4 regions of the Neorhizobium sp. USDA 3394 genome follow, and region 2 is predicted to be linked to each of the others. Evidence: predicted binding sites of a transcription regulator. Region 2 holds the regulator's gene; each other region holds the start of a gene.
What was found. Region 2 encodes LexA, which represses DNA repair genes until DNA is damaged. Its sites were predicted from a motif close to TGTTCNNNNTGTGTTCNG; they were not measured.
Positions count from the first base shown of each region.

Region 1 (3,206 bases), 1.9 Mb from region 2:
GAGGCGATCGTTGCGCCGTCAATCCTCAGGGCATTGACCGGCAGCGGCGCCAGAACCTCTCCCATCGGCCCCTCGGCAATCACCCCGCCCCGGCCGAAGCGACAGGCGGCCCAGGAAAGGCCGGGTGAGGAAGAAATCGCTCCCCTGACATCGAAGCCCATGTGGAGAAGCTGGCCGAGCACCTCCTTGAGCAAGACGTGTTCGCCGCCGAAGAGATGTGCGCAGCCGGTAATATCCAAAAAGAGACCATCGCGTCCGTCCAGCGCCACCAGCGGGGTATAACGGTCGCACCAGTCCGCAATCGCTTCGAGCAGAGCACGGTCGGCCGCCTCGTCCTCATCCACCACGTCGATCTTCGGGAACATCGCGCGCGCTTCCGCCAGACCCTGTCCGCGTTTAAGGCCGAGCCGCTCGGAAACCTCGTCCAGCGCCGTGAGCCGCATCGCGTTTTCGCGCCGCCCCGCACAGAGGATCGGCGGGTGCTCAGGACGCTCTTTCAAGCGCCACGACATCCCCCAGAGCCGGCGCGCGATCCTGTCGGTCGCCAGATGCGGGAAGACGAGCGCCAGGATGCGCTGGCGGGTTGCGGAAAGAAAAAGCCTCTCCTGTGTCTTGGCCAAGGGAAAATTGACGGTCATGGGGGTTCCACTCCAGAAGTAAGGACAGCGGAGCCGGGTTACGGCTCTTCTCCAGGGTGAGTTTGAAAACAGGATGACCGATGCTGCCGCCAAGCAGGGATCCATCCGCAAGATGCCGGTGAGCCGCCGGCGCCGGTTCGACAAGGAAGCGGAAGGAAGCGCTGCTCGCTTCCTCCTCCCCCGCATGCCGCACTAGAAAGAGCGGCCGGCCCGCGGCCTTTGCCCTGAGACCCAGCCTGCGGCTTTCGGTGAGGCCGAAATGCCTGGGGTTTCCCCGGATCTCGAGAATGGTGGCGACAACAGCCCCGCTGGCCACCGCGGTCTCCGCAAGCCACAGGGCATCGTCCAGCTTGCGCGGCGAGGCGTAAAGAACATCCCGCGGGCTCAATCCGAACTGTTTGAGGCCGACGGAATAGGGGATACCGGCTTCCTGCGTGGAGACGACATCGCCGATCCAGAGAACCGGCGCCTCGCTCGGTTGTCTCGCTTTGAGATGAGATGCCAGCGAGAGAGCAAAGCCGCTTGCGGCCCCGGCATCTCCCATCAGCAGCGAGCGGATTTCCGTGATGCCGTCGAGCGGCAGACCGCCTTCCAATGCGGTGTCCATCTGCGTTATGCCGAATGGCAGACGGGGTGGGTTTTTCTTGGATGTCCTGCCCTCCGGATCGGCAGCCGAGTCCGCCTGTTCCGCCGCGGCAAGCGCCGGCAGAGATTTTCCTTCCAGTCTGGCGATCTGTTCGCGCAGGGCAAAAAGCGCCTCCTGCGCCGTGGCGTGCTCTGCCATGGTGTCAGCTCCATCCGTAATGTTCTCTTTATGTTCCTATGGATTCCAGAGCTGCCTATAAGAGTCAACAACCAAATCCTGGGAATCTTTTCCTGGGATCCTAGGCCGATGATTCTTCACTCGAAAAATATCGCGGGAGGTACTATATGGGCCTGATAAGAAGGAGAGCCTATGGCCCGCATCGACCAGACCGACGATTGGCAGGATCGCCACGCGCCGACGATCAGCACATTCGAGTCGTTGGCGATCGAGGCCTATGGTCACTTACCGGAGGAATTCCGGGCTCTCACCGTCAACCTGACGATCGAGATCGAGGATTTTCCGGACGACGACGTTTTCGAGGACATGGCGCTCGAGACGCCTTTCGACCTGCTCGGCCTTTTCGAAGGCCGCGGCATTTCCGAGCGGTTCAACATGGAAACGGGCGAATTGCCGAACCGCATCCGGCTTTACCGCCGGCCGATCCTCGATTACTGGGCGGAAAACGAGGAAACCCTGGGCGATATCATCACCCATGTGCTGATCCACGAGATCGGCCACCATTTCGGCCTCAGCGACGACGACATGGAGCGCATCGAGGCCAGCGCCGAGGAAGCCGCCCAGCGCTGATCCTCTGACTGGAGCCTATTGCTCGCCGAGCTTCATCTCGGGATCGTATTCCTTGCCGTGAACGGTTTTTGTCACTGCCTGGCCGCACTGCATCTCGCCGGTCGTGGCGTTGAAGGCATAGGTCGGTGAGCCGGACAGTTCCCAGCCCTTGTTCAGCGCCGCCGTCACCTTGTGGCAGAAGGAGGAATCGTCGGGACCGGTGAGGAAGCGATACAGTTTCATGGCGTTTTCTTTCTTTCAGCGATGATCCGGGCCGTGGCGGCAAGTCTTTCGGCCTCCACCAGATGCAGCCTTTCGACCATCTTGCCGTTCAGGTTGATGATGTTGAGATGTTGCGCTCCCGGTTCCGCAAAGGCGGCAATTACCGCCTCCGCCTCTTCCACGGCACGGGGGTCGGGTCCGAAATGCCGGTTGGCGGGTTCGATCTGGGCCGGATGGATCAGCATCTTGCCGGAAAAGCCCATGGCGCGGCCCTGGGCACATTCCGCTTCGAAGGCTTCCGCATCGCTGAAGTCGTTAAAGACGCTGTCGATCACCTCGATGCCATGGGCGCGGCCGGCGAGCACGATCTGCATCAGCCACGGCACCAGATAGGCCCGGCCGGGCTGCGGCAGCACGCCGGTTTCCTTGCGCAGGTCGTTGAGGCCGACCACGAAACACTGGAGCCGTTCGTCGACAGGAGCAATCGCCGGCGCATTCAGGACGCCCTTCGGCGTTTCGATCATCGCCCATATCGCAAGACTGTCCGGAACCCCGGCCTCGGAAAGGATATCCGCCACCGCCTGGATCTGCGACATGTGCTCGACCTTGGGGATCAGCACCACGTCGGGGCAAACCTCGGTGACGAGATCCATGTCCGCCTTGCCGAACTCGGTTTCGAGCGGGTTGATGCGGATGATCGCTTCCTTGCCCTTGAGCGGATTTTCCCTAAACAGCCGGCGCAGGTTGTCGCGGGCCTCGCCCTTCTTTTCCGGCGCAACCGAATCTTCCAGGTCGAAGATCACCGCGTCGCAATCCAGCCCATGCACCTTTTCCAACGCCCTCGTATTGCCGGCCGGCACACTCAGGATCGAGCGGCGAAGAGGAACGGAGGAATAATTGATATCGGTCAAGGCGGTCATCGGCGCTTTGTGCCAATCTTTTTGATCTGCGGCAATACCGCGCTGCGCAAAAGC
Region 1 covers NZ_JBWCDU010000001.1:3,871,090-3,874,295, reverse strand. Annotated here, with positions in the region: gene ACZ9EJ_RS19120 (Y-family DNA polymerase) at 1-443, opposite strand, end outside; gene ACZ9EJ_RS19115 (ImuA family protein) at 484-1,422, opposite strand; gene ACZ9EJ_RS19110 (metallopeptidase family protein) at 1,594-2,031, shown strand; gene ACZ9EJ_RS19105 (DUF1737 domain-containing protein) at 2,047-2,253, opposite strand; gene ACZ9EJ_RS19100 (HpcH/HpaI aldolase/citrate lyase family protein) at 2,250-3,152, opposite strand.
Region 1: the regulator LexA is predicted to act here: its motif matches at 1,443-1,460, upstream of ACZ9EJ_RS19115 (ImuA family protein).

Region 2 (3,206 bases):
TGACGTTGATGACGCGGCCGGTCCTGGCGGCTGCGACAAGCAGGTCCGTCTGGCGGGAGAGGAAAGCCGGTATCTGCAGGATGTCGACCGTCTCCGCCACGACGGCGCATTGCTCTTCCGTGTGAATGTCGGTCAGGACCGGAAACCCGAATTCCTTCTTGAGGTCGGCGAAGATCTCCATGGCGGTTTCGAGCCCGATGCCGCGCTTGCCGGAAATCGACGTGCGGTTGGCCTTGTCGTAGGAGGACTTGTAGACGAGGCCGATGCCGAGCTTGCCGCAGAGTTCCTTCAGCGCATCCGCCATCATGAAGGCGTGGTCGCGGCTTTCCATCTGGCAGGGGCCGGCGATCAGCGACAGCTTTGCATCCTGCGCGAAAACCACCTTGCCGTCTCCTTCGCCGACGGAGACGCGTGGATTGGCGGTAACTTCCATGAACCTATTCCTCGAAGCCGAACAAAACACCCTGGCCGGGCGCCGCCGAGACGAGAACACGGCCCTCCCGGCGGACGAATGCGACGTCATTAGCAGCAAGGGTGATCTCTGTCACGGCAAGATCGGCCGTCTTGAAGATGATCGCCCGGCCGCGCAGGCCTTCGGCGCCCGGCGTCGACGGAAGGGCGAATTCCGCTTCGAGTTCGTGATCCTGCAGGATGCGAATGCGGGCATTGGCCGCGGCAAGCTCGAGCGATGCAGGCTCCGGCTTGGCCTTTGTCATCAGCACCTGCTCGGCCAGGGCTGAGAAATCGGAGGGCGCCGATGCCGACAGAATGATCTCGCCCAGCCCCAAGACCGCATTGGAATGGCGCTCCAGTTCGCCGCGATCGGCCGGCAGAGGGTTGATGCGCTGGCAGGAAAACATCAGGAAGTCGGGTGCCCGGTCATCTGCCGCAAAAGCCAGCCGGAAGCTCGCCTCGGTTTCGGAGCCGTCGGGCAAGGTCATCCCGCGGGAAAATTCCAGCACGTCGCCTGCCGAGACGCCACGCATTTTGAAACGCGCGTGATCGGCCATCGCGTCGCCCGTGGCGACAACGAGCCCCGAGAAGCCCTGCCTGTCGCGTGCCCCGCGGAAGGCCAGATCGCGTGCGGTAAAAACGTTGCCGCGCTTGGCGGCAGCGCTCGCATGGCGGCGATTGGCAAGGGCCAGCGGCTCCAGATAGCTGCCATCCGAGAAGAACACACAAGCATTGGCTGTGCCGAAAGGATGAAAAGCGTCGGGCGCAACTGTAAAACCGAGCTTCGTGAGCCGGGAACGCGCAGCGGTAAGTCCCGCCACCGGCAGCACGAGATGATCGATCGGTCTTGCGTTCACGCGAGGGCCCCCGGGATTGGAATCGCATAGCTACTTTGGCAGCGGGCTCGCGCCGCGCAAGTGGTGAGACACGAGATATCTGGCACGCATCTATGAAGAAAAAATCATCATACTTCACGAAAATTTAGGGACTTGCGGAACACATATGGAACATATAGTGTCTGTTCTGGATTTGTTTCCGACTCTGAGGGTGCCAAAAGATGCTCACGCGCAAACAACAGGAATTGCTTCTGTTCATTCACGAACGCATGAAGGAATCCGGCGTCCCGCCGTCATTCGACGAAATGAAGGACGCTCTCGACCTCGCATCCAAGTCCGGCATCCACCGCCTGATCACGGCACTTGAGGAACGCGGCTTCATCCGCCGCCTGCCGAACCGGGCCCGGGCGCTCGAAGTCATCAAGCTGCCGGAAGCCTATTCGCCGAGCATGCAGCCGCGGCGCGGTTTTTCGCCAAGCGTCATCGAGGGCAGCCTCGGCAAACCGCAGCCGGTCGCGGCGCCTCAGAAACCCGCCGCCAACGACGACTCTTCGAACGCCACGACCGTTCCGGTCATGGGCCGCATCGCCGCCGGCGTGCCGATCTCGGCGATCCAGAACAACACGCATGACATCGCGGTGCCAGCCGAGATGATCGGTTCAGGCGAACATTATGCGCTCGAGGTCAAGGGCGATTCGATGATCGAGGCCGGCATCCTGGACGGCGACACCGTGATCATCCGCAACAGCAATACGGCCAATCCGGGCGATATCGTTGTGGCGCTGGTGGACGACGAGGAAGCGACGCTGAAGCGCTTCCGCCGCCGCGGCGCATCGATCGCCCTCGAGGCCGCCAACCCCGCCTACGAAACCCGCATCTTCGGGCCGGACCGGGTGAAAATCCAGGGCAAGCTCGTCGGTCTCATCCGCCGTTATCATTGATCATCCGCCGGAGCGGTTCCGGCAACGATCTGTCGAACGCCTGGCTTCGCCAATCATAGTGGCGGTGCCTGCTCCAGGGACGGTCTGCGCCCGCCATGGCCGCACGGGCCTGCCAGCGCCGAATGTCGGTCGCGCCGTTGAGGAAAATCTCCAGGGCGCCCGCCTTGCGAAGCGTGGCACCATTGATCATCAGGGCGCCGGACCGGCATTGGTCGAAGCGGGCACGCGGCGCAATGACAAGATTGGCGGCATCGCAGGCGGCGCCTGCATAACGGCTATCCTCGACAGCGATGACGATGCCCTTGCCGGTGCCTGCCGCACACCAGGCGGTCGGCTCACAGGTGAAGCGGCCGGCAGGCGCCTGTTTTATACTCGATTTTGCCGTTTCGAGTTCCTGCGGTGTCAGTTCGCGGCGCCCGTTGGTTTTCTCGCCGGGAGGCTTGTCGTCGGGTGGCCTCTCGTCGGGAGGCTTGTCCCTGGGTGGCGACATTTCGGGCTTGGTGGGATCGCCGAGCAGAAGTGCCCTCTTCCATTGGTCGTAGACAAAGTCGGGCGGGCGGGCGCGATTGGTGGCGACCCCTTCTCCATCGACAAGTGCGACCATCGTCCCGTCTTCCGAGATCAGGATGTCCGGGAGGGGCATCGACCGCTCCTGCCAGGAAAGCAGCAGAGCGGTCGCCATCAGCGGTAGGCCTATCAGTCTCAGTCTCGTCCTCAGCAGCGTCAGCAGCAGAAACCCTGCCGTCGCGACGGCCAGGAACCAGGGATGCTGCCGCCCTGTGCCGACATCGCCGCCCCAGGCCGCGATGTGTTTGGCAATGGCGATCACCCACTCCAGGCCGAGGCCCATGAGCTTCATGAAGGGAGCATCGAGGCCGAACGGCATCAGCAGCATGCCGGCCAGCCCCGCCGGCATGACCACGAAGGAGATGATCGGCATGGCGGCGAGGTTGGCGGCAAGGCCGTAGGTGGCGAT
Region 2 covers NZ_JBWCDU010000001.1:1,942,121-1,945,326, forward strand. Annotated here, with positions in the region: gene kdsA (3-deoxy-8-phosphooctulonate synthase) at 1-433, opposite strand, end outside; gene ACZ9EJ_RS09215 (VOC family protein) at 438-1,310, opposite strand; gene lexA (transcriptional repressor LexA) at 1,511-2,230, shown strand; gene ACZ9EJ_RS09225 (ComEC/Rec2 family competence protein) at 2,211-3,206, opposite strand, start outside.

Region 3 (3,206 bases), 870 kb from region 2:
CGCCGCACGCGGCCGAAACAGCCGACGATCTTCTGTGCCGGATCGAGGCCTTTGGCGCGCTTGGCCTCTGCCTTGTCCGATGGCGGCGAGAAGCGGTTCGTGTCGATGCCGTGCAGCACGACGGTGTTCTTGACCGTTAAATAATCCGCAGTCTTGCCGCTCGTGGCGATGACGCCGTCCATCTTCGAGACCAGCCATTTGGTCCAGCCGGTATGGCGGCGCTGGGAGGCCGAGGTGAAGACGATCTTCATCGGCATGCGCAGCACGTCGCGCATGAAAATCGCCGGCAGCATCTCGATATTGCGGCGCGCGTGCCAGATCCGGCACCGCTTGCCGCGCGGCGGCGACCAGAGGCGGAAGAGGTCGCGGTAACGGATATGCGGCAGATCGGCGGGCAGGCCGGGGCCAAGCGCCGCGACCTTCTGGCCAAGCGATCTCTGGACGGGAACGAGCTGGATGATGGTCGACGTGACGCCGGAGAGCCGCCGCTTGAAATTCGGCGCGATCACTTCGACGTCACGGATATCGATGATGGCGGGGTCGCCTTGTTTGCCCACGGGCGTATCAGCCCCAGGAAATGGCGAGGATTTCGTAGGCCTTGGAGCCGCCGGGGGCGACCACTTCGATGGAATCGCCCTTTTCCTTGCCGATCATCGCACGCGCGATCGGCGAGGAGATGGAGATGCGGCCTGCCTTCACGTCGGCTTCCTGGTCGCCGACGATCTGGTAGATCTTTTCCTCGTCGGTGTCCTCGTCGATGAGCTTCACGGTGGCGCCGAACTTGATCTTCGAGCCGGACATCTTCGATAGGTCGATGACTTCCGCACGCGCGGTCAGGTCTTCCAGCTCGGTGATGCGGCCTTCGTTATGGCTCTGGGCCTCCTTGGCGGCATGGTATTCGGCATTTTCCGAAAGGTCGCCATGGGCGCGCGCTTCCGCGATTGCCTCGATGATACGGGGACGCTCCTCCTGCTGACGCCAGCGCAGCTCCTCTTGCAGCTTGGAAAAACCACTCTGCGTCATCGGTACCTTTTCAACCATTTCCTTGTCCTTCAGGCGCATGCCCGCGGATACCGCGGACACAAAAAGAAACAGGTTCCGGAGCGAAACTTCGGAACCATCGTAAAATCAGAATGTAGGTCACTATAACAGAATTTCGACAGCGAACGCTAGGAATTTCGAAACCTTGTCCGTGTGCCCCTCCTTCACCATGAGATTGCAAGCGGCACCGTTTGTCAATGACTTGACTGGCTGAAAAAGAACATTTAGTGAACATCCTAATGAAGAAGTCGCTGAAAGAACGCCTGGCGATCCTTTCGGATGCCGCCAAATACGATGCATCCTGTGCCTCCAGCGGAACCGTGAAGCGGGACTCGTCCGCGACAGGCGGGCTCGGCTCGACGGAGGGTTCGGGCATCTGCCATGCCTATGCGCCGGACGGGCGCTGCATATCGCTCCTGAAGATCCTTCTCACCAATTTCTGCATCTACGACTGCGCCTATTGCATCAACCGGTCGTCCAGCAATGTGGAGCGAGCCCGCTTCACGCCGGAGGAGGTGATCTGGCTGACGCTGGAATTCTACCGCCGAAATTATATCGAAGGCCTGTTCCTTTCTTCCGGCATCATCCGCTCCTCCGACCACACGATGGAGGAGATGGTGCGGATCGCCAGGGAGCTCAGGACAACCCATAATTTCCGCGGCTACATCCACCTGAAGAGCATTCCGGAAGCATCCGCGCATCTGATCGAGGAGGCGGGGCTTTATGCCGACCGGCTGTCGATCAATATCGAGTTGCCGACCGACAGCGGCATCAGCCGTTTCGCGCCGGAAAAGCGGCCGGAGAACATCCGCCGGTCGATGGGCAAGCTGCGGCTGAAGATCGAGGAAATGGCCGATCCGACGCTGCAGACGAAACGGAAGAAGACGTTCGCGCCGGCCGGGCAGAGCACGCAGATGATCGTCGGTGCCGACGGCGCCAGCGACGCGACGATACTCGGTACCAGCGCCCGGCTCTATGGCAGCTACGGGCTGAAACGGGTCTATTATTCCGCCTTCAGCCCGATCCCGGATTCGTCGAAGACCCTGCCGCTGATCAAGCCACCTTTGATGCGCGAGCACCGGCTCTACCAGGCGGACTGGCTCTACCGGTTCTACGGTTTCGAGATCGGTGAAATCACCGCGACTCAGGCGGGCGGCATGCTCGACCTCGATCTCGACCCGAAGCTCGCCTGGGCGCTCGGCCATCGCGAACGGTTCCCGGTGGACGTCAACCGGGCGGAGAAGGAGATGCTGCTTCGGGTGCCGGGTTTCGGCACCAAGACGGTCAAAGGCATCCTGTCGTCGCGGCGGTTCGGGCGGCTGAGGCTCGACGATCTGAAGCGGCTCGGCGTATCGCTCAGGAAGGTGCAGCCGTTCATCATGGCGGAGGGCTGGACGCCGCACCGGCTGGTCGACCGGACGGATTTGAGGGCGATGTTCGAGCCGAAGCCTGAGCAGTTGTCGCTGTTATGAGGTACCGTTTTTCGCTGCGGGGCAGGGGCGATCTCACCGAGTGGCGCGATGCCGCCCGCGCCTTCCTGATGGCCGGCATCGTGCCCGAATATATCGAATGGCGGACGATGGACGATGCCGACGGGCTGTTCGGTTTCGACGAGAACCACCTGCCGCCGCCGCATCCGGACTGCGAGCCGATGACGGTGCAGCCTGCCTTCATCCGGCTGGCGCAGGCGGTGCTCTGCCATTCCGACCCGACCCGGTTCGCGCTGCTCTACCGCATGCTGTTCCGGATGATGCATGGCGGGGTGGTGCATGGCCGGCATCTGCTGCGGATGGCGACCGACCCGGACGTGGTTGCCGCCAGCCGCATGGCGAAATCGGTCGGCCGCGACTATCACAAGATGACCGCTTTCGTGCGTTTCAAGGAGTTGCCGCTGCCCGAGGGCGTGCCTGGGCGGCGGCGCTTCATCTCCTGGTTCGAGCCGGATCACTTCATCATCGCCCGGGTGGCGCCTTTCTTCCAGCGGCGCTTCACCGACATGGATTGGTTGATCCTGACGCCAAAGGGTTCGGCCTCCTGGGACGGCGAGACGCTGCGCACGACGGATGAGCCGGCGGAGAAGCCTGATCTGCGTGACGAGACCGACGAGCTGTGGCGCACCTATTACGCCTCGATCTTCAACCCGGCGCGGTTGAAGGTGAAGATGA
Region 3 covers NZ_JBWCDU010000001.1:1,076,654-1,079,859, forward strand. Annotated here, with positions in the region: gene ACZ9EJ_RS05075 (glycosyltransferase family 4 protein) at 1-533, opposite strand, end outside; gene greA (transcription elongation factor GreA) at 565-1,041, opposite strand; gene ACZ9EJ_RS05085 (putative DNA modification/repair radical SAM protein) at 1,281-2,513, shown strand; gene ACZ9EJ_RS05090 (UdgX family uracil-DNA binding protein) at 2,510-3,206, shown strand, end outside.
Region 3: the regulator LexA is predicted to act here: its motif matches at 1,258-1,275, upstream of ACZ9EJ_RS05085 (putative DNA modification/repair radical SAM protein).

Region 4 (3,206 bases), 520 kb from region 2:
CCGACAACTGGCGGGAGATGGCGCGGCGTTCGGGAACGGCGCGGACGGCGGCCGTCGTCAAGGCCGATGCCTACGGGCTCGGGCTGGAGGATTGCGGCATCACGCTTTACGAGGCCGGCGCCCGGGATTTCTTCGTCGCCGTGGCGCGGGAAGGCGTGACGCTGCGTGCCTATGCGCCCGACGCGCGCATCTATGTTCTCTCCGGCATCTGGCCCGGCCAGGAGGCGATGTTCTTCGAACACGATCTGGTGCCGGTTCTGGCCTCGGAAGAACAGCTCGCCTTCTGGATGTCGGTGACATCGGAATATGGCGACCACCCCTGTGCGCTGCAGGTCGATACCGGCTTCAATCGTCTCGGCCTGCCGCTTGAGGATGCCATCGCCTTTGCCGACGACGTGTCGCGGCCGGCAAGCTTCTCGCCCGTTCTGGTGCTGTCCCATCTTCATAGCGGCGACACCCCCTCCTCGCCCCTCAACCAGAAACAGCTTTCGGCCTTCCAGAAGGTCGCGGAGGCTTTCGACGGCATCGAGACGAGCCTTTCGGCTTCCGCCGGGATCTTTCTAGGCCCCGAATACCATTTCGATCTCACCCGCCCCGGCATCGCGCTTTATGGCGGCGAGGCAATCGTTGGCGTACCGAACCCGATGAAGCCGGTCGTCAAGGCGGAAGCCCGCATCATCCAGATCCGCGACGGGAAAAAGGGTGAGACGGTGAGCTATGGCGGAACCTACCAGCTCTCCCGCGACAGCCGGCTGGCGATCGTGTCCGCGGGCTATGCGGACGGCTACAGCCGAGCACTCTCCGGCTCCGGCGTACCGTTGCGCCAGACGGTCGCCCAGGGCGGCTTCGGTTTCGTCGCCGGCCGCAAGGTTCCGGTCATCGGCCGCATCACCATGGACCTGACGATCTTCGACGTCACCGATATCCCGGCATCGGAGATCCAGGCCGGCGACTATGTCGAGCTGTTCGGCCCGAACATAGCCGTCGACGACGTTGCCCGTAACGCCGGCACGATCGGCTACGAACTGCTGACCAGCCTCGGTCTGCGCTATGAGCGCAGGTATATCGAAACCGAATAGCTGCCGCCCTCCTTGCCATCAGCCGCATTTTCGGGTTAGAGAGCAATAGTTCCGCTTTTGTTCACGGTGGAATTTGTGAATATCGAAGGCGGCACCTGATCCCATGGCAAAATCCAAAACCCAATTCGTGTGCCAGAACTGCGGCACGGTGCATAACCGCTGGGCCGGCAAGTGTGACGGCTGCGGCGAGTGGAACACCATTATCGAAGACGACATGATGGGCGGCATCGGCGGAGGCCCCGGCAAGGTGCCGAAGAAGGGCCGTGCCGTGGCGCTCACCACGCTGTCGGGGGAGACCGAGGAAGCGCCGCGGATCTTCACCGGCATTTCCGAACTCGACCGGGCGACCGGAGGTGGGTTCGTGCGCGGTTCGGCGGTGCTGGTCGGCGGCGATCCGGGCATCGGCAAGTCGACGCTGCTGATGCAGGCGGCCGCCGCGCTTTCCCGCCGCGGCCACCGGATCATCTATGTCTCGGGGGAAGAGGCGGTGGCGCAGGTCCGGTTGCGTGCCCAGCGGCTGGATGCCGCCGATACCGAGGTACTGCTCGCGGCCGAAACCAATGTCGAGGACATCCTCGCCACGATCGGCGAAGGCAAGCGCCCCGACCTCGTCATCATCGATTCGATCCAGACGCTGTGGAGCGACACGGCCGATTCGGCGCCCGGCACCGTCACCCAGGTGCGCACCGGCGTGCAGGCGATGATCCGCTTTGCCAAGCAGACCGGGGCCGCCATGGTTCTCGTCGGCCACGTCACCAAGGAAGGCCAGATCGCCGGCCCGCGCGTCGTCGAGCACATGGTCGATGCGGTCCTCTATTTCGAAGGCGACCGCGGCCACCACTACCGTATCCTGCGCACCGTCAAGAACCGATTTGGGCCGACCGACGAGATCGGCGTCTTCGAAATGTCCGACAAGGGGCTTCGCGAAGTCACCAATCCGTCCGAGCTTTTCCTCGGCGAGCGCAACTCGAAATCGCCAGGCGCCGCCGTCTTTGCCGGCATGGAGGGTACGCGGCCGGTTCTGGTCGAGGTGCAGGCGCTGGTGGCGCCGACCTCGCTCGGCACCCCGCGGCGTGCCGTGGTCGGCTGGGATTCGTCTCGCCTTTCGATGATTCTCGCGGTGCTTGAGGCCCATTGCGGCGTCAAGCTCGGACAGCACGACGTTTATCTCAACGTCGCGGGCGGTTATCGCATCACCGAGCCGGCGGCCGACCTTGCGGTCGCTTCCGCACTGGTATCCTCGCTTGCCGGTCTTGCCCTGCCGGCCGATTGCGTCTATTTCGGCGAAATCAGCCTCTCGGGGGCGGTGCGGCCGGTTTCGCAGACCGCCCAACGTCTTAAGGAAGCTGAGAAACTTGGTTTTGCAGGAGCGATGCTGCCGGCCACGTCCGCGGAGGTGCCGAAGGGCTCGAACGGACGCTGGGTGACGATCGAGGACCTGCCGGACCTGGTGTCACGCATCGCCGGTTCCGCTTCCAAGCTGAGGCAAACGCCGGAAGATGATTGATCTTCCGTTAACAAGCCCGCTGATGTATGACGGCTGCGGTAAGGCGGGGCGCCGGGCTTGAAGCCGGCAAGTCTTGAAGTCGGCAAGTCTGGAGTAGATCATTTATGCCCATCACGATTTTCGACGGTATCGTCATCGGTGTGACGCTGTTTTCCGCCGTGCTCGCCATGGTTCGCGGTTTTTCGCGAGAGGTGCTGTCGATCGCAAGCTGGGCCGGCTCGGTTGCCGCCGCCTATTACCTCTACCCGCTGGTCCTGCCCTATGTGAAACCTCATCTCAGTGACGAGCGTATCGCGATCGCCGCATCCGCCGGCGCCATTTTCATCATCGCGTTGATCATCATCTCGTTCATCACCACGAGGATCGCCGATTTCATCATCGACAGCCGCATCGGCGCGCTCGACCGGACGCTGGGCTTCCTGTTCGGCGCCGCCCGCGGCATCCTGCTGCTCGTCGTGGCCGTCGCGTTTTGGAACTGGCTGGTGGCCGCCAACGCGCAGCCGAGCTGGGTGACGCAGGCGAAATCGAAACCGTTCCTCGACACGCTGGTCGCGCGCCTCGAAGCCGTGCTGCCCGCCGATATCGAGCCGCAGATCCGTGCCCGCATCCTCGGCCGCGGG
Region 4 covers NZ_JBWCDU010000001.1:2,463,946-2,467,151, forward strand. Annotated here, with positions in the region: gene alr (alanine racemase) at 1-1,079, shown strand, start outside; gene radA (DNA repair protein RadA) at 1,183-2,586, shown strand; gene ACZ9EJ_RS11895 (CvpA family protein) at 2,691-3,206, shown strand, end outside.
Region 4: the regulator LexA is predicted to act here: its motif matches at 1,127-1,144, upstream of radA (DNA repair protein RadA).